2 regions of the Paenibacillus intestini genome follow, and region 2 is predicted to be linked to the other one. Evidence: a T-box and tRNA genes for the amino acid it is inferred to sense, from the RefSeq annotation. Region 2 holds a T-box; the other holds one or more tRNA genes.
The links. A T-box is a leader RNA that pairs with one kind of tRNA and senses whether it is charged. The one in region 2 lies ahead of J2T16_RS20815 (valine--tRNA ligase), so its partner is inferred to be a tRNA-Val.
Positions count from the first base shown of each region.

Region 1: it has a tRNA-Val gene. The T-box ahead of J2T16_RS20815 (valine--tRNA ligase) is inferred to sense a tRNA for this amino acid. The anticodon was not compared.

Region 1 covers NZ_JAURUN010000003.1:589,593-600,155, forward strand. Annotated here, with positions in the region: gene J2T16_RS11875 (DUF3889 domain-containing protein) at 1-25, shown strand, start outside; gene J2T16_RS11880 (hypothetical protein) at 180-407, shown strand; gene J2T16_RS11885 (hypothetical protein) at 391-672, shown strand; gene J2T16_RS11890 (DUF3892 domain-containing protein) at 777-1,013, opposite strand; gene J2T16_RS11895 (GNAT family N-acetyltransferase) at 1,169-1,612, opposite strand; gene J2T16_RS11900 (hypothetical protein) at 1,973-2,254, opposite strand; tRNA gene J2T16_RS11905 (tRNA-Val) at 2,402-2,474, shown strand; gene J2T16_RS11910 (M1 family metallopeptidase) at 2,684-4,915, shown strand; gene J2T16_RS11915 (CotH kinase family protein) at 5,099-6,799, shown strand; gene J2T16_RS11920 (organic hydroperoxide resistance protein) at 7,034-7,453, shown strand; gene J2T16_RS11925 (hypothetical protein) at 7,704-7,892, shown strand; gene J2T16_RS11930 (hypothetical protein) at 7,967-8,167, shown strand; gene J2T16_RS11935 (stalk domain-containing protein) at 8,369-8,923, shown strand; gene J2T16_RS11940 (DUF1292 domain-containing protein) at 9,022-9,333, shown strand; gene J2T16_RS11945 (aminotransferase class I/II-fold pyridoxal phosphate-dependent enzyme) at 9,509-10,563, opposite strand, start outside.
Region 2 covers NZ_JAURUN010000008.1:254,424-264,986, reverse strand. Annotated here, with positions in the region: gene J2T16_RS20830 (SPOR domain-containing protein) at 39-1,220, opposite strand; gene murC (UDP-N-acetylmuramate--L-alanine ligase) at 1,496-2,866, opposite strand; gene J2T16_RS20820 (bifunctional folylpolyglutamate synthase/dihydrofolate synthase) at 2,872-4,248, opposite strand; gene J2T16_RS20815 (valine--tRNA ligase) at 4,337-7,000, opposite strand; T-box leader at 7,060-7,344, opposite strand; gene J2T16_RS20810 (LysM peptidoglycan-binding domain-containing protein) at 7,511-9,073, opposite strand; gene J2T16_RS20805 (RluA family pseudouridine synthase) at 9,267-10,187, opposite strand; gene hemL (glutamate-1-semialdehyde 2,1-aminomutase) at 10,184-10,563, opposite strand, start outside.

The DNA.
Region 1 (10,563 bases), on a different contig from region 2:
ATTTTCTGAATCAGATCGTCACTAATATTCGATCTTCACCTGAAGAACCAGACTTCCGTCTTGCCCGGAGTATGTCTGGTTTTTTATTTTCCGAAATTCCTTTTTTTGTTATTGAATAAAGAACTTATGTTCGCATATAATAATGAATACAAACAAATGTTCTTATTGGAGGGATGATCATGCTAGGGAAGTATGTTGGCCAGATGGTGGAGCTTGTGTACATGGATCGTGCGGGACAGATTACGCAACGGCAGATTCGAATTAACAGCATGCGAGGCGGAGTAATTCGGGCATCTGATGGCATGGAAGGGGTACCCCGGACTTTTCTGGAGCAAAATATTCTGGCGTGGCGCCCTGTAACGGATCGGAATCGGAAGGGAGAACTGAAGTATGCTGAACGACTTTGAACGTAAAATACTTCGTATTATTGTCAACTATGCAGGTCAGCAACGTAGAATTCCACGTATGGATGAACTGGAAACCAAGACAGGGCGCAACCCGGTGCACATTCGGGAGTCACTACAGGCGCTTGAACAGAAAGGATATATCTCCTGGCCCCAACCATCTACGGTGGAAAGTATACAGATTTTGCAGGCCTGGGAGCAGGAACCCAAGCCTGTGCGAAAAGCACAGCCTTCTGGCAATGCAGTAAAATATTTTACGGATTACTGATTCATTGAGGGGCGAATAGTACGCCTAGGTGTAACAGACTTCTGCAGAAGTTACAGCAAAAACGCCAATCCGTAAGGATTGGCGCTGTATAATGAATGCATTTATCAGAAATTCGGAAGCTGGTCAAGGTTGTTGGTCGGGTCGCCGTCGGCATCGCCGCGAATATACATTTCTCCATCCTTGCCTTTGAATACATTCACACCAGCGATTGTTCCAGCCTTCACTTCGTTCAGAGCTTGCTGATAATCCAGAATACGGCCTGTCGATGTCTGGAAGGCGGTCAAGTCACCGTCACCATTCTTTTGTACTGCTGTGAACGTTTCGCGTGTTGTCTGATCCATCATGTCACACTCTCCTTCTATGACCAAATGGGAATAGGTTTACCCTGTTAGCCTGTCCGAACTCGCGAGAAGTATGCATTCTTTACAACATTCCACATTTCGAGAATAGCTGTGTAATGTATGTAGTGCCTGTGTTGTGGAGTTGTTCTGTTGGACTACAGGCTTTTTCTCATACGGACATGTAGGATATCGGCATCGTAAAAAGGTTCTTCCGAAATCACTTCATAACCGAGTTTATCGTAAAATTTCTGCGCCTGACACTGGGCATCCAGGAGCGAATAGGTTAATCCAAGCTCACGAGCTAGCTCCTCCATCGCTAACAGCAGCACACGTCCATACCCGAACGAACGGTAGGACTCCAGTACAGCAATTCGCTGCATTTTGGCCGTATCTTTGCTGTAATAGATGAGACGCCCTGTGGCAACAGCCTGACCATCGGTATGAAGCAATACATGATGCACATCAGGACTGATAACATCGTATTCATCTATTTCGAGTTCTTCGGGCACTTGTTGCTCAATGACAAAAACCTGACGGCGAATCCCAAGAGCCTGCTTCAATTCTTCTTCTGTCGTGACATAACTAATTTCTGCTGCCAAATTCGATTCCTTCTTTCTGCCCCATGCGCACAACTTCAGACTGCATTATACAAAAAAATGCTTTTCCTGTATAGTTAACTTTGGTACATATTGGGACTTTGAAGGAGGAAGAGAGTCATGGGAATGGTGGCTATTATGACCATTACATTGCTTATGTCGGCGGGAATGATCGCTTTGTTATATTATGTGACCAAGAAGGCATACTCACGCAAATGGGATGAAGAAGAGTGAGTATATACTTCTGATGAGTACGGTCGGTCAAGGACATGGTTGGTCGGAGATTGAACTGACATTAAATATAAATATATTGATACAGGTGATAAATGTTTCTGGTAAAGGCTCTAGATCTGACTCTGCCATTCAAGGCAATAACTCACTGTTTCCCTGAGGGGAGTATACCTCTTGATTTACGGATTTGGAGTAGACGTCCATCCAGACAGGCAGCGATTCATTTTGTTGATTTGGTTGGTGCAATTGCTGAAATTGTACCGTATGCTCGTCCCGTTCCAGCCTGCAACCAGTCAAGGTACAAGCGAGAAGGAGCAAAATAGCAACATGAGTAGCAGTGAGCTTCCAGTATTTATTAAGTTGTTTATTGTTATGGTGTGGATTAAGCGATTGGTCAGTATTTTTATTCATCATCACTATACATTCTCCTCTTGCAGAATATCGTAAGCTTTCCATTATTGTGCTCCAATATGGATGATTTAAAACCAATTTAATGATTGACAATGAACACGTTTACTTGGTATGATACTGTTACTTCATTGAACGAAACCTAATATACATGATCTGTTAGCTCAGCTGGGAGAGCACTATCTTGACAGGGTAGGGGTCAGTGGTTCGAGCCCACTACAGATCATACGCGAGGAGCCTTACGTTGTAAGGCTTCTTTTCTTTTTTCTGAACGGAAATGGATGGTTAAATGGGCTTTTGGGGGAGAATTGGGGGCGAAAATGTGGACATGTTCTATACTTTTTTAAACAAAATTTAAACCAAACCTAAATTCAACGTAAGATTGATCTCTTATTGTTGTAGTAAGCAAACAACATACAACAGAGGAGAGAGAAAATGCACGCTTCCAAAACCCAATCTACTAACAAAAACGTGATGAAAAAGGCCATATTAAGCACATTGGTACTGGCGCTCACAACATCCTCATTTATCCACACTACGTATGCCACCTCTTCGAAGGGGGAGAGCTCGGCTGCGAGTTCTGAGACAACGCAGAAAGCGTTCCAGATGCAACAAGCTTTTCGCATGCGCTCACAACAAGCCATGTCTCAAGATCAATCCCCGATTCAGTACCAGATCACAGCACGTCTGGACGAAAAAGACATGACAATACAGGGTAGCCAGACCGTGACCTACCTGAATACGAGCAAAGATACCCTTCAAGACTTGGTCATGCATACTTATGCAGATGCCAATCGATCCAAAGCAACACAAACGATTATGTATACAGACCAGAATGAGCAAATAGCCAAAGAACACCCGGAGAAGAAAGCATCAGATTTCTTGGGCGGAATGGATATTGTGAAAGTGACGCAACAAGAGGAAAAGCTTCTTTTTGATAACAACAATCAGGCATTACGTGTACAATTGAAGGCACCTTTGGAACCGGGTCAGTCTATTACCTTCCAAGTGGATTATCGGCTCGACATTCCTTATGGCATGCAACGACTATCGTATTACAAGGATCAGGTCAACGGAGCACATTGGTTTCCTGTGATGTCTGTGTATGACGAGACTACACATCAATGGAATAAGACACCGTACAGCACTTCATTCGAGAGTGATTACTATACCTCATCCGATTTCGATGTTGAGTTCAATGTGCCTGAGTCATATCAGGTGGTCATGCCGGGAGATATCACTTCCAAAAACAGTGCTGAACAAGGACGGAAAGTGGTTACAGCGCGCGCAGCGAACACCAGAGAATTTGCTTTTTTTGCTGGCGCCAACTTAAAGGTAGAACGTGAGACGCGTAATGGTCTAACCGTGGAATATTTTTATTCGGGTGATGATCCTGCCAAAAAAGCTGCGGTGGACAAATACATTGATTATGCATTTAAAGTCATAGCGTTCTACAGTGAGAAATATGGTAAATATCCATATCCCGAATTTCGTGTCATCGAGACTTATGTGGATGGCTTTGGCGTGGAGTATTCAAGATTAATACAGATGCCGCAGCGTCCTGCGGGGTTATCACCTGAAGAGGATACCACGTTTATACATGAGATTGCACATCAGTGGTTCCATGCTTTAATCGGGAACAATTCAGAAACGGAATCCTTTTTGGATGAAGGTTTTGCCGAGTTCTCCACGGTGTATTTTTTAGAAAAGCAGGGCAATAAGCTGGGAGGGTTCAGATCGATTCAGCTCGATCCGTCACCTATTGATCTACCCATTGCTTCTACGAATGAACAAGTAGGAGACATGGCTAATTATGTATTTTACCAAAAGGGACGTCAGGCCATTTATCAATTATATCGCTCTGTTGGTGAACAAAAATTTGATGCGTTCATGAAGGAGTATTTTAATCGCTTTGTTTATCAAAACGCTACAATCGATGGATTACTTGGTACTATTGAGGATGTTCTTGGTAAAGAACAGCGTCAGGACATGGAAAAAGCTTTAATGGAGCCAGGATTTGAGCTTAAGCAGGAATATCAAATGTCGGAGAAGGAACTTGCAGCATATATGCATGATGCCTATCAGCCGCAGTATGAAGCAGTGGTGAATAACATTCCAAATCTGCCTTACGAAGTGATGATTCGTTTAATGGAAAAGTCCTTTCGAGGGGAGCCATTAACCATTGTACTTGGAGATCAGGTGAGCAAAGAAGCAGCAAAACAACAGGAACAAGCGACCAGCAAGTTAACTCAGATTTTTGATGTATTTGGCATGAAGTACGATGTAGTTCGGGATCGAAAACAGTTGAAGCAGAAGCTGAAACGTGAGATTGGCAGCAGTAACCTCATTCTTGTTGGTGATGCAAAGTCGAATGGTATGGTTCAAGCTTTGAAAAACAACATTAATGTTCGGGCAAAGGGTATCGGTTTGGACTGGAAAGAGGCCATGAACGCATCTGGACACTCCGGAGCATATGTTATTAAACATCCATACAATCAAAATCGTCTTATGATTCATTACTATTGGAATGGCGACCATCTCAGTACCAAGGCATCAGCGTCCTTTATGGAGAAGATTCTGGAATCTCTAACGCTCTCTAATGACATTTACCAATCCTATGAGCTGGATGGCAACGGTAAATTGAAAGACAGCAAAAAAGTCGAATGATGCATTTAGCCACCATAAAGTAGAAGCATAAAAAGAAATGTTTATAGAGAGTCGCCTAGAAGGTGGCTCTTTTTGCTTGTTCAGTTCCATTTAAGGTTTCTCTTTTAAACTTCTCTGTAGCAGGAATATAAAAGAGAACTAAAGGTGGGAAATGATATGATAAATAACAAATGGCGAAATCTTATGACAACTACAGTGATTGCTTCGATGTTATTAGCGGCTTGTAGCAATGAGAGTGGAGCTCTGCAAACAACAACGACTACGACTACAACTACAGAGAACCAATCCACACAAGATCAGACAAAAACGGTGGATTACGCACAAAACTTTAATAAAACGGAAGTGATGTCTTTCTCCATTGATGTAGATGAGGATGCCTGGCAGGAAATGCTGAACACGGCAACAGAGGAAAACTATATCAAGGCCAATGTAACGATCAATGGAACAACCATAGAAAATGTAGGTATACGAGCCAAAGGAAACTCCAGTTTGAGGCAAGTGGCACAGGACGATTCAACCGATCGGTATAGTTTCAAAATCAAGTTTGACAAATACGTCAAAGGTCAGACCTGGAATGGTCTTGATAAAATGGTCGTGAATAATATGATTTCCGACGCCAGTTATATGAAAGAGTATCTCAGCTATGACATCATGAGTTATATCGGAGTTGATGCACCGCTGTTTTCTTTTGCCAACATTAACGTAAACGGAAAGGCGTGGGGCTTATATTTGGCTGTTGAAGACATAGACAGCGGATATCTGGCACGTGCGAAGAATGGTGAAGGAGAGATCTACAAACCCAATAACGATGGTAATATGGGAGCGGGCGGAATGGGAAACCCAATGGGAATGGGTAACCCGCCAACAGAAGGGGATGCTGGAGGGATGGGAGACCGTCAGCCTCCTGAAGGCATGGAGCCACCAAGCGATCAAGGTGGAGGAACAGGCGATGCCAAATCTCAGACTGCCAACACTCGCGAAGAGGGTGGTCGGGGGTTCGGCAGAGGCGGTGGAATGAATGGTGGCACGAACGGCGTATCCTTAGTGTACACGGATGATAAAGTGTCCAGTTATTCTGGCATTTTTGATAATGCAAGGACCAAAACGACGGAAGAAGATGAACAACGTGTGATTGAAGCACTCAAAAACTTGAATGCGGGCACCGATCTTGAGAAATATGTAGATGTGGATGCTGTGCTCAAATATTTTGCAGCTCATAATGTGGTGGTTAACATGGATAGTTACACATCCAATATGGGGCATAACTATTATTTATATGAGAATAACGGCAAGATCAGTATGTTGCCTTGGGACTACAATATGGCTTTTGGTGGATTCCAGGCAGGTTCCGCATCCGATGTGGTCAATCTTGCCATTGATACACCGTTATCGGGCGTAACGATGGAAGAACGGCCGATTCTAAGCAAGTTGCTGGAGGTTCCTGAGTACAAAGCGAAGTATCATGAATACTTGCAACAAATCGTGGACGGTTATTTTGCCAACGGAAAATTTGAGCAAACGGTAGAGACGTTAAACAATCTGATTACGAATTACGTAAAAAATGATGCGACTGCGTTCGTGACATATGACAAGTATAAAGAAGCTGTTGCTGAATTGACTAAATTAGGAACACTGCGTGCCGAGAGCGTTCAAGGACAGCTTGATGGAACGATTCCTTCCACTACGGAAGGGCAAAAAGCGAGTGCGGATAAACGGATTGATGCATCTTCCGTTGACCTAAACAAATTGGGAGATGGTCTCAAAGGAAACGGCATGAGGGGTGGATTCGGAGGCCCAGGGTTCAATCGTAATTCCGGAAATCAAAATCAACAGAGTGAAAAAACGGAGCAATCTGAAACATCAAAATCGGATACATCCCAATAAACTCAGATGTCATTCCGTTTTCCATTGCTAGGTATTTGAGATTACACGAATGTTTGTGCTTTGGTTTTGCCTTAAAACAATATAGAGAGCTACCTTACAAGGTCGCTCTTTTTTTATTTAAAAAACTATTTACAAAGCAAATTAAATTGTGTACAATCAATTTGTAAACAAGTTAAAAGAAAACATGTTCAAAACATATAACAAAAACTTAAATCGGAAGAGGAGAATTTTAATATGAAAACTCTATATGAAACGACAGTTATTAATACAGGTGGACGCCAAGGGATCGTACAATCCCCGGATAACGTATTTATGATGGATGTAGCTACACCCCCTGAACTTGGAGGTCAAGTCACAACAGCGACTAACCCGGAGCAATTGTTCGCAGCAGGATACAGTGCATGTTTTAACTCTGCGTTGGAATTTCAATTGAAAAAGCACAATGTAACGATTGAACGCAGCACAGTATCTGCAACCGTTGCCTTGGTAGCGGACCCGGCAGATGGTGGTGTAAAGCTGGATGTGGAGCTTGAAGTAAAAATTCTCGGTCTGGATGAAGAAACGGCTCAAAAATTTGTGAAACTTGCTCATGAATATTGCCCTTATTCCAAAGCGATCAAAGGTAATGTTAACGTTAAAGTAGAGCAGGCGTAAGCAGACAAGTTTCGTAACGTTTCCTTTAGAATAAAATAAATGCAATAGACAAAAACCTCCGAAGACTCGGAGGTTTTTTTGCCTTAAACTTGCTTCACGTTGAATTAAAGCCTCGCTCTATAATTCAATAAATGTAATAATGTTGAAACTTTGGATGAATATCGCCGTAAATATTCATAAAAGTGCAAACTTATCGAACTAATTCAAATCCTGTAAATGAATTGAGATCACCGAAAGAGAGGTACATGATATGGATTTTAGAGATTTTAACAAGCCGCCAGACTTATCCGAATCACACACACATCAGCAGCGTCATGAGGAGAAATCACAGCAACTCATCTCTGGTGGAGGAAGAAGTATTTGGTGGGAGATCAGCAATTGGCTGATTCTCGGTGGTATTTTGTTCGTTATCTTTTTAGTATTTAAATACGTTTTCTAAGGAAGGCACACAATTGGGCGTTTCCCCATATGATGCACTATTCATTCAGCATTATGGGAAATGGGGAATCCGTGATGGCAAAGGCAAAAGGAAAGAAAGCTCCCGCGTTAAAAAGTGACAAGATGCGTGTATCCATGAAGCTGGTCACATCCGATGTATGTGAACGCTGCAAGACACCTTGCTTGCGCGGGACGGAATATGCTGCACGTATGAGAGAAGGCGGGGCGGTTGGCAAAGGGGTTCCCTGTATCCTCACTCGCCACGTATCTTCATGATACTTCGTCTAATGACGTAGATATAATATGCGACGCCATAGGTTATCCTAAAAAAAGGATAGCCTTTTTTTGTGTTTACCAGAGCGTGGTAAATATTTTGGATAAAAAATGAAAAATGATGAAAAACAGCGCAACTTTGTGGAGCCGTTCGCAGTATAAATCTACAAACAAGCTAACAGCAAGGGAGGGTATATTGACGGGATGAAATGGAAAAGAGTGCTGCTGTGTGTCATGGTATTCTCCTTGCTGGGCGGGTCTTTATTATTTGCGGACTCTGTGAACGAGAAGATTCGTGTGCTCATTAACGGCAAGGAAGCGTCTGACGGTGGTTATTTGATTGATGGGACGACTTATGTACCTGTTAGAGAGGCTGGAGGCATTACTCGGTGGGACAATAGTAACAAGCGAGTAACGGTGATCAAGCCGAACGTACATATTTTTCTGTTCAAGGGAGACACTGTGTTTGGGAACGTCAATGTGGGCAAATTAAAATTTAATGTGTTCTCACAGGTGGATAGTCTCACAACCGATGTGGCTGCCGTGAAAGTTACAATAACGGACCCGAGCGGTCAGGTTAAGGATATTCAGGCACAAGATCTCGCTACGCAGAAGGACAATTTCTGGTTCCGAACGTATGATTTCACTTATGATTTTAGTCGTGCTGGCAAATATCAAGTCGGTTTTCATATTAAAGAAAATGCAAATAGCAACTATGTTCTGGTCGCCGAAAAAATCATTACAGCCTTGAATGATTAAAGGCGAATAGACGCTATCCTTCTAAATTGACCTAGCTCTGTGAACATGTTACGATATGCAAGGTTACACATTTTCTATTAATGAAGCGAGGTATTACAATGAGCGATCACAAACACGAGCATGGAGATAATTGCGGTTGCGGTCACGACCACGATCATGAACACGAAGAGATCCTTCTCACATTGACTGATGAGAACGGACAAGACGTGGAAATGGTTCTGGTAGAAACATTTGACGTGCAAGATCACGTTTATGCACTTCTGCTGGAACGCAACAATCCTGAAGCTGACGGCATCATCCTGCGTATGGAAGAAGAAGACGAGGAAATGGTGCTGTACAATATTGAAGATGAAGCAGAGTGGAACCGTGTTGAAGCGGCATACAACGAACTGGTTGCTTCCCAAGAATAGTCAATCTTTTGGAATATAACATGAAGGCTCCTTGAATTTCAGGGGGTCTTTTGTTGTTGCTTTGGATTGTCAGGCTGGTGCGGAGACGGAGAGTCACCAAAAATGAAAATCAAAAAGGACCAGGTGGTAGACCCAGTCCTTTTCTGTTCAAGCTGTCTCAGACCTGAATGCCATTCTAGAAAATGGCGTCAGCTTCCACGATGACTTTGACGTTCGTAACGCTACGGTCTTCGGGTCCTTTAACGGGCAGTCCAACCTCAACATGATCAATGATATAATCGATGTTTTCTTGCGTAATGACCTCGCCCGGAAGCAGGATCGGAATACCTGGCGGGTACACATAAATGAACTCCGAGATAATGCGTCCAGCGGATTCCTTAAAAGGAATGACCTCAGTATCTCCGTAAAAAGCATCACGCGGGGTCAGCATCAGCTGAGGGATGTCTGGCACTTTGACAACCAGTTCATGCGCCGGATTGACCTGATAATAAGTACGGGACAAATCCTGTAGCGCATTAAGCAAGATATTCACGCTGTCATCTGTATCACCTGGCGTGATAAGGCACAGAATATTGTACATGTCGCTAAGCTCTACTTCGATATTATAATGCTCACGCAGCCAGTTCTCGGTTTCGTAGCCTGTAATGCCGAGATGGCGCACATGAATCGTGACTTTCGTTGGGTCATAATTGAAAGTGGCTTCTGTGCCTAACAGTTCTTTTCCGAAACAGTATAAGCCATCAATGTCATTGATTGTACGCCTTGCAAACTCAGCAAGATCAATCGCCTTTTGCGCAATCTCATGACCATGGAGCGCCAGGTTGCGTCTGGAGGTGTCCAGCGATGCAAGCAATACGTATGACGTGGATGTGGATGTCAGCAGGCTGAGAATGGTCTGTACACGTTGTGGGTTGACATACCCGTTCTTGGTATTCAGATTCAGCACAGAGCTCTGTGTCATCGAACCACCAAGCTTGTGCACACTTGTAGCAGCCATATCGGCTCCAGCGGCCATTGCAGACAGCGGCAGATCCTCATGGAAATGAATGAGTACCCCGTGTGCTTCGTCCACCAGAACAGGCACTTGATAGCTGTGAGCCAGCTCTACGATGGACTTCAGGTCTGTACATACACCGTAATAGGTCGGGTTAATGACCAATAAAGCTTTGGCATCCGGATGGCGCTCAAGGGCACGACGGATCGATTGGATGGTTACACCGTGATCGATGC
Region 2 (10,563 bases):
GATAGGAGTTTTGAGGCGTTGTTATGGGAATAGGAGCTTTATTGCTTTATAGACTCAAGCCACTTTTTCTGTTGGAGCACATACTCCATCAAATCTGACTGTACCGCCCACATGTGAACAGCGTCCGGATTTTTATTATACTCTGCAATGGCTGTTATCGCACTGTTCATCGATTTCTCCATGCTGGTCACAACCGGTTGAACGTCTACCGCCATTCCAGGCGCAAGGCTCTTTATGCCGGTCAACCACGTTTGATGCTGCGTCTGTAGCGCTTCCATCATCTCTGGTGAAATGGCTGCTTGTACTGACTGACCCAATTGCTGGATCGAGAGTGTTGATAACTGATCGATAAGCGCGGAGCTGTTTTTGAAGAAAAGAGCAACGTCCTCATGCTTATTACCAAAGATCGCCGGATCCACCGCCGGATTGACGATCTCTTTGACATATAATTCGACTCCCTGAGACTTTAGTCTGCTACTGAGGAGCTTGGCCTCCTCACGATCCGCAGAGATGCCGGCATATACGCGATTGCCATCTTCAGGGTCCGAACTCGCAGCTAAGCCCGTTTGGGTGAGTTCAAGCTTCGCTTGTTCCGCTCGCTCCGGAGAACTAAACACTCCATATTGTAGGGCATAATATGTACCGCCTGCAGATGAAATTTCAAGTTGCCCTGCTGTTCCGGCCTCCCCCTCCTGACCTGACACAGTAGAAATGCTCTGATTCACAGGAAGCATTTCATCCGGTTTCACCACGTTCTCCTTGTTAAAAAGGGACAAAATAACCATACCGAACAGTGCTCCGGTTACCAATGCCCCTGAAACAGAGCCGATCATCTTCCAGCCTCTGGGAGGACGATTTCGTTTATATGAATAGTTCTCCGATTCGATCATCCAGTTATGGCCCTGATCCAGATCTTGACTTCTTTCCGAATCAAATTCATATTTATCATCCTGCATATTCCGATCTGAGGCGTAGTTTGTATGGGGTGAACGGGAAGCATCTGCCAGAATCGTCCCTCCCCAATCCATAGGCATGTCCTCTACTGCCATTGATGAACTAGAGGTGTTGTTTGTGTCTGGTTCAGGCTTCGGCAACGACTGTACTGTATTAGGCAAATTTTCGTTCATTGTGACCAGTGTACTGGATGCCGTCATCCCCTGCTTTTCCAGCTTGTCCGACTCCTGATCTCCGAAGCGAAACGTCATTCTGGCGTTGCTCACCCGTACCCTCTCCTTTGTCCCATTTATATCATCTATATGTTGAGATGGAGGATAACATTCCACGGAATGATTAAATCTTCAGACTTTCTAATCATATGAATCCCAAGCCAAAAACGCCTGGCCTCATGAAGAAGACAGACGTTTTATAGTACGGTACCCGTTGATCAAAAGGTCCTTGGAACATATACTCCGATGAGAAATCACAAGAATAGTAGCGATTGTTCCCCAATTTGTTGATCCCTAAGTTCAACTTGCATCATTTTGAAATCACAAAATTATTTCAAACCTTTGGCGAGTATATCGCCCACTTTCCAAATATCCCCTGCGCCCATCGTAAGCACAAGATCTCCTGGTTGTAGCCGCGGCTCTAGATCAGCCACAACTTCCTCTTTGGTCGGCAGGTATCTTGCTGATGCATTGCTGTTCTGTACGATCAGTTCAACGAGTCTTGCGGAGTGGACACCTTCAATCTGCTTTTCACCGGCAGGAGAATAGATATCGGTAATCAGCACCTCATCCGCCTCGGCAAAAGCCCGGCTGAACGCATCCAGCAGGAAAAATGTCCTTGTATAACGCTGTGGCTGAAATACAGCAATTATTCGTTTACCTGTCGCTTTCGCCGCACTAATTGTAGCTTCAATTTCTGTAGGGTGATGAGCGTAATCGTCGATAATGAGCATATCACGCGCCTCACCCAACACCTGAAATCTGCGTTTCGCCCCATGGAATTGCACGATCGCTGCTGTAATCTTCTCAAACGGAATGCCTGCTTCAAGACAGGTAATAACCGTAGCCATCGCATTGTAGACGTTGTGTTTACCAGGTACTGACAACTCCACTGTTCCCATCGCTGTACCTCGATGATTCATGGTGAACGAGATACGGCGATCCCCGAGAACGATATCTGTAGCTGTGTAATCAGCAACCTGCTCGATGCCGTAAGTTGTAATGCGAGACTTGAGATGCGGCAAAATAGCCTGCACATTTTCATCATCAGCGCATACAATGGCTGTGCCCTCTGGACGAATCTGACTGAGGAACTGTACATAGGCTTTCTTTAGTTCCTCGAAGTCACTGTTATAATTCTCTAGATGGTCAGCTTCAATGTTCGTTACGATGCCAAGCCAAGGATGGTACTGTAAAAAAGAGCCATCGCTCTCGTCCGCTTCCGCGACAACCCACTCGCCTTGACCTGCTTTGGCATTGGTTCCCAAATTCATGATTTCTCCACCTATAATATAGGTAGGATCTATTTCACATTGCTCCATAACCAGTGCGATCATGGAAGAAGTTGTCGTTTTGCCATGCGCACCTGCAACGGCCACGCCTTTGCGCTCGTTTAACAAACGTGCCAGCATTTGAGCGCGATGAAGGATAGGTATGTTTAGCTGCTCCGCAGCTACACGTTCCACATTATCCGCAGGAGCTGCTGTAGAGTAAACGACAAGATCCGCTCCGTTCACATGCTCCGCGGTATGTCCAATATATATTTTCGCCCCTTTGGCTGCCAACTTCTCTGTCAACTCCTGTGAAGCGACATCCGATCCGGTAACGGTATATCCCATCTCCAGCATAACCCGGGCGATGGCACTCATGCCATAACCGCCAATCCCTATAAAATGAACATGTTCCGATGTGTTTAACAAAACTTTCACCAACCTTTTTCAGAATCGGTTTGATGCAAAAGGGCCGCCCGCACGTCCGCAATCAGATAAAGCGTGCCGGAAACCACCCCCAGATCCTCCGCTTCCGTCCGTGACTTCAATAGATCAAGTGCCTTTGCCCAGTTCGGCTCGACGATGATATCCAGTTCCTGCTTCGCAATGGCGGGACGTACCCGTTCGACAATCTGCAACAATTCGGTTGCAGCCATTTTACGGCGGAAATCTGGCTCGGTCAGGATCAGCGTATCCACTAGTGGCAGTATATGCTGCAAATATGCTTCGTGATGCTTATTCGCCAGCATACCCATCATCAAAATTAACTTTTTTTGGGGATAACCGTCGATAATGCTCTTGGCAAGCGATTCTGCCCCTTCAGGATTATGCGCTCCATCGAGTACAATCAGTGGATTGTCACTGACTTTCTCAAATCTTCCCGCCCAGAAGGCATTCTCAAAACCAAGTTTAATATCGTCTTCATCCAGCATAAATGCCATATATTGTCTTAGTAATTCAAGAGACATTAATGCAGCAACAGCATTATCACATTGATATACACCTTGCATACGAATGTGAATATTCAGATCACGGAATGGACCGGAGAACTGAAGCGTTTGTCCATCCTTGCTACTTTCAAGCCTTTGGTATGAAAATTGGTCCCCAGCCAAGTACACCGTTGATCGCAATCGCTTCGCTCTCTCCTGAATGACCTTTACGGCTTCAGGTTGTACGGCACAGGTTACAACGGGTACACCCGGCTTAATGATGCCCGCCTTTTCATGTGCAATCTGCTCAACGGTATCTCCAAGGATATCCGTATGATCCATACCGATATTGGTGATGACGGACACAACGGGAGTAACAATATTCGTTACGTCCATCCTTCCCCCAAGCCCAGTCTCCCATACTACAATATCGGGGTAACACTCTTCCGCGTAATATAGCAGTGCCAGTGCCGTCGATACTTCAAACATCGTCGGTGATCCGAGCGGTGTTGACGCCATTTCTTTTACGAGAGGAAGCAAACGATTCGACAGCTTTAACAATGTCTCTTCTGGGATGTCTTCACCGTTATATTGAAAACGGTTTGTAAACTTGGTGATATAAGGTGATGTAAACGTTCCAACGTCATATCCCGCTTGAAGCAGTACTGACGTCAAAAAAGCGCAAGTCGAACCTTTACCGTTCGTTCCCGCGACATGAATGAATTTGAGCCGTTGGTGCGGATTGCCAAGCTGTGACATCAGGCTTTCAATACGTTCAAGCCCAGGCCTGATACCAAAAGGAATAAGGCCATTGATCCAATCCACGGCCTCATCATACGTCTGTAAAGGAGTAGCTTTATCTGTCCCGTTTAATTCCGTCATCTGATTCACCTTCAGTTCCCTGTTTGATTGAAGATTGAAAAAAGCAGCCGGATGGCGCCAAAAGCGTTCCATCCGACTCTTTTTGATATTAACCTTTGAGCTCTTTGATTCGTGCGATGACTTTATCCCGTTTATCCGAATAATCCGCTTGTTTAGCGCGTTCTTCCTCGATAACTTTAGCAGGAGCCTTCGCTACGAATCCCTCATTCGCCAGTTTTTTCTCTACACGGAGTACTTCACCTTCAAGGTTCTGAAGTTCTTTCTCCAGACGAGCTACTTCCTGCTCAATATCAATCAGACCTGCGAGCGGCAAGTACAATTCCGCTCCCGTGATGATCGCTGTCATGGCTTTGTCTGGTGAACTCAGATCCAATCCGCTCTCGAATTCGGATGTATTACAGAAGCGTTTGATGTAATGACTGTTGCGTTCGATAATACTAGATGCTTCTTCACTGTTCGCTTTGACCATTAATTCGATCTTTTTGCTCATCGGCACATTCACTTCGGCACGGATGTTCCGAACAGCGCGAATGGTATCCATCAGCAAGTTCATCTCCGCAACAGCTCCCGGATTCTCCAGCGCAGGGTCGTATACTGGCCAGGAAGCAAGTGTAATGGTCTCTCCCTCATGAGGAAGATGTTGCCAGATCTCTTCCGAGATGTATGGCATGAACGGATGAATCAGGCGCATGGTCTGATCCAGCACGTAGGCCAGCACCGATTGTGTTTTCTTTTTCGCAACCGGATCTTCTCCGTAGAATGACAGCTTGGCGAATTCGATGTACCAGTCACACAGATCATCCCAGATAAAGTTGTACAATACACGCCCTGTTTCCCCAAACTCATACGCATCGATTAGACGCGTAATATCTCGGGAAGTTTCGTTGAGGCGATGCAAAATCCAATAATCCGCTGTTCCAAGCTCACCGCTGATGTCACGATCTTCATAAGTGAAACCTTCCAGATTCATCAACGCAAAGCGGGAAGCATTCCAGATTTTGTTGGCGAAGTTACGAGCCTGCTCGACCCGCTCCCAGCGGAAACGCAAATCCTGTCCCGGAGTACTGCTGGTCGAGATCATGTAACGCATCGCATCTGCACCGTACTTCTCGATAACATCCAGCGGGTCTACACCGTTCCCAAGAGACTTGGACATCTTACGTCCATCAGCGTCACGTACAAGACCGTGCATCAGTACATCCTTGAACGGAATTTCATCCGTAAATTCCAGGGCAGTGAAGATCATACGCGCCACCCAGAAATAAATGATGTCATAACCTGTAACGAGTACATTTGTTGGATAATAACGCTTCAGATCATCTGTATTTTCAGGCCAGCCCAATGTAGAGAACGGCCATAGTGCCGAGCTAAACCACGTATCCAGAACGTCCTCATCCTGTTTCAGCTTGCGCCCTGCATATTCAGGCAATGTTGTTGGATCTTCTGCGGATACAATCACTTCACCTGTTTCTTCGTCGTACCAAGCAGGAATACGATGTCCCCACCACAGTTGACGGGAAATACACCAGTCACGAACGTTTTCAATCCAGTTCAGATACGTTTTCTCAAAACGATCCGGAACAAAGTTAACCCCTTCGCCGCTTTGCTGCTTTTTGATTGCTCTCTCCGCGAGTGGTTTCATCTCTACGAACCATTGTGTGGACAAGTAAGGCTCCACTACTGCTCCGGTGCGCTCACTGTGTCCAACCTGGTGCATATGATCTTCAATATTAATCAGGACACCTTGTTCTTTCAGATCAGCCACGATCTGTTTGCGGCATTCGCTACGATCCAGCCCCTGATATTTGCCAGCTTCCGCATTCATTGTTCCACTTTCATCCATAACGGTAATTTGAGGCAAGTCATGACGTAAACCTACTTCAAAGTCATTCGGATCATGCGCAGGTGTGATTTTCACTGCACCGCTACCGAACTCTTTGTCTACGTAGTCATCCGCAATGACTGGAATCTCACGACCGATGATAGGCAATACGAGTGTTTTACCGATCATGTCTGCATAACGTTCATCTTTAGGATGAACGGCAACAGCAGAATCACCCAGCATCGTTTCCGGACGTGTCGTTGCCACAGTAATGTGACCACTCCCGTCTTTGAGCGGATAACGCAGATGATAGAGATGACCCTGAACTTCCTTATATTCAACCTCAATATCCGAGAGCGCAGTACGATTCACCGGATCCCAGTTAATGATACGTTTACCGCGATAAATAAGTCCTTTCTCATATAACTGCACAAATACTTTACGCACCGCTTTGGATAGACCTTCATCCAGCGTAAAACGTTCACGGGAGTAGTCGAGAGACAGACCCATTTTGCCCCATTGCTGACGAATGGTTGTAGCGTACTGGTCTTTCCAATCCCAGACTTTCTCCAGAAACTTCTCACGTCCCAGATCATAACGCGTTAATCCATCTTCACGCAGCTTCTGTTCCACTTTCGTCTGGGTCGCAATCCCTGCGTGGTCAGAACCCGGTAGCCAAAGTGCGTCATATCCCTGCATCCGTTTTGTACGAATAAGGATATCCTGTAGGGTAAAGTCAAGTGCATGACCGATGTGAAGCATCCCCGTTACGTTCGGAGGTGGAATTACAATGGTATATGGCTCGGCATCCTTGCGTTTACCCGCTTGGAAATACCCGCGCTCCGTCCAGGTGGAGTACCATTTATCTTCTGCCGCCTTCGGGTCGTAAGTCGTCGGCATTTCAGTTGTTGCTTTTTTTTGTTCAGACATGTTTCATTCCTCCGTTACGTCATCTTCATCGCTAAAAAAACAAAAAAACCTTTCATCCATCAAAGGACGAAAGGTTAGCTTTCGCGGTACCACCTTTGTTTCACGCTGATAACAGAGATCATGGTTCATGCTCTCAATCGGACGGCGTGACACTTCAAGCAGATAACGGCTGCGACCGGCCTATCCTACCTCCGAGGTTAATGAATGTATTACATCCACCTCCAGTACTCAAACAGGCAACTCCCGGGCGACTTCGATCAGTTGGTTCCTGCGGAATCTCACAGCGCATCGATCCCACTCTCTGAAAGGTCATACTGTCTACTACTCCCGATCCACGTCATTATTCAAAAAATCCTAAACACATCATACCTTGCTCGTGCGTGATAGTCAACCTGACAACAGCGGAACGAGGTTATTAGACAACCAAAATGTTCAAAAACAGGTACAACCCGCAATTCCTATGAGGAATTACGGGCTGTTTTATAGGATACGGTATCCTGAACCCAGTGACTAAGGAATATATAGAATCTGTCCTTCTTCAACAACCTGTTCAGTTAATCGATTATATAACTGAAGCTCCCTGGTGCTAAGCTGATATCTGTCTGCAATGGCATCGAGTGTTTCTTCGCGCTGTACGATGCACAGCTTGACTTTGCGGAATGGCGTCTGATCCACAATCGTACCCAGGAACAGATTTTTCCATTCTACATCTTCTGCCTGACGATCCTCTTCCGAAACAACTCCATCTGAAACCTCCTCACTGCGTTCACCCTCAACTTCACGGACGGCCCGGCCGGATGATAACAGAGAAGAAATGCCCACGCCTTCTTCTTCTCTTCGTGACGATTCTTTCTTGCTACCAAAAGCAACCTTAAGCTCTGGCTTGTCTTCCGCCTCAGCTATTGCCTCAGGGAGGAATTCCTCATTCTGTAACAGCGAGGCTTCCTCTGCCACTTCCAGTGAAGGCCGATCTTCTTCGGGCTGAGCCGGTTCAGATCCAGCAAATACATCTTGCCAGTTCTCGGTCTGCGGCTGTGCCACAGCATTCGAAATGAACTGCTCTTCTTGCGAACCACTTGACCGCGCTTCTTCAAAGTGCCATACCTCAGGCGTGGTCTCTTCAAGAGGTTTCCAAGCTGCTTCAGAACGCGCCTGCTCAGAAGCCTCTGAACTCCATAATCCTGAATTTTCGGATACACTATTTACCGAAGGTTCAGACCATGCTGAGGCTTCATCTTCTATCGGAAGCAATGGCTCCGCTTCAGGATAAGAAGCTAGTCTGTCAGCCGTTTCAGCCATGAATGACGAGATTGGAGAAGGGACTTCATGCATTTCATGTGATGCCTGTGATGGTACAATCCCCTCATCTGAATCAGGCAATCTATTTTCATCCGATTCATCCGTTGAAGCAACATCAGATGGTAGTGGCTCGGCAGATGACTGGTTCCAGTAGGCTTGCGATAGTTCTTCATACCCTGATTGCTGTTCACTTCTTGGCGACAAATCAGCAGATTCCGGAGAACCATATGCAACAAGCTCAGCCGCATTCGCCAGCTCTTGCTCTTCGTTACGCAACCCGGCTTGTTCCGACAGCTCCAACAGCTCGGACTGCTCTGTCTGACTCAATTCGTTCTCTCTGCTGTCAGGCTGAGCCTCGGGGGAATGAACAACCGTGAATTCATCTGCCGACCACACTTGTGGCTCCTCGACCGGGAAACCTTCAATCCCTCGCAGGGACAGTACACCTGTAATGTTCAGACTTCGACTGGATAACAGGTCTACATCAAAATTTTCAATCTCGATTGAAATATCATCAATGGATCTAACCCGGTTCAATGGCACGGTAATTTCGACTGGAATAAAATGCTTTAATTCCTCCGAATCCTCGCTCTCCCCCCGGTATGTTCCTGTAAGTAGCAGATGCCCCCTCAAGGTGGCATGGTCGTCCTGTCCAATCACCTGAATACGCGGATAGAGTTCAATTTCCTCCAATTCCTCAATGGCAGGCACTCCCTCAGACAAATGAACGCGCTCATAAATATCGAACCGCAAACCGTATGGTTGATTCAACAAAGGTGGCGTCCTCCTTTCGGCATATGTTCACCATGATCCTTCTCATGGGACTGATCCATGGTCCAATCCTTCGTTACCCATCTATATGCCTGAACTAGGGTGGGCATGCCACCTTTGTTAAAAAAGCCCGTTCTGTTTGATACACTTTTTAAACACCTTAGAAAGCCAAAAACAAAAAAACAGACCCAGTAAATCAGGTCTGTCCTTCTACGCTATGACTCTCCCTCGCTGCCAATTGTTCAAAATCCGCTGGCCAGGGGTCTTGTACTTCAATTAAGGCTCCGGTTAATGGATGGTTAAAGCTCAGCACTTCGCCATGCAATGCCTGCCTGCCTATGATGTCCGAACGCCCCCCGTACAGTTTGTCACCGACAAGAGGGTAGCCAGCATAGCTGAGATGCACGCGAATCTGGTGTGTACGCCCTGTTTCCAGCTTCAGACGTACCAGCGTTGCCCTCTCCCATACATGCACGATGTCCACATGAGTAATTGCATCCTGGCCTCCTTCGGAGACACGTCTGCGTTGCTTGTGGTGCCTGTCCTTACCAATCGGCGCATCAATCTTGCGGAGATCACTGGGTACTTGTCCGCCTGTGATAGCAACATACTGACGATCAATTGCTTTGAGACGCATCGCTTCATCCAGTTTCGCGAGCGCAAAAGCATTTTTGGCATATAAAACAGGACCGGTCGTATCTTCATCCAGACGATGAACATGACGTACACTGGTCTCGATCCCATTGATCTCATAATACGAAGCTACCGCATGATCCAGCGTAACGACCTGTTCTTCACGACTTCCATCCGGATGAAGCTTCATACCGGCCGGTTTGTGCACGACGAGACAGAAATCATCCTCATACAATACATCCAGATCAGCCCAGCGTGTCTCCACACCCAGCGGTTGCACAGCAAAAAGGGCCAGCCGAAGCCGGTCCCCTGCTAGCTGTACTCCCTGGGTTGCCTTGAGCTGACGCAGCAACTTCTCCGGGAACTTGAGTTCAGACAGGAGCCACTGTTCAGCAGCAGCTTGTCTGTCCTCTTTTCCAGTCACCGCCTTGCCTGGCATCAGCTCAAGCCATTGACCGCGACGTTTCCAGCTTTTTATACTCATAGCGACTGCAAAGCCTTACGGTTGGCCTCAATGGTATCCTCGATATCCTGCTCCGTATGCACACCGGACACAAACATCCCTTCATACTGGGACGGCGCCACGCTAACGCCTTGATCAATCATCGCTGCAAAATAACGGCGGAACTGATCCAGGTTGCTTTCTTTGGCAATATCATAATTCGTTACCGGTACAGCACTGAAGAATGGGCACACCATTGAACCGACACGGTTAATTGTTACCGCCACACCTGCTTCTGCTGCATTTTTCTCGAATCCAGCCTGCAAACGTGCAGACAACATCTCCAAACGATCATAAACTTCCGGTGTCAAAAGTTTCAGCGTCGTATAACCTGCAGCCATAGCCAGCGGATTACCAC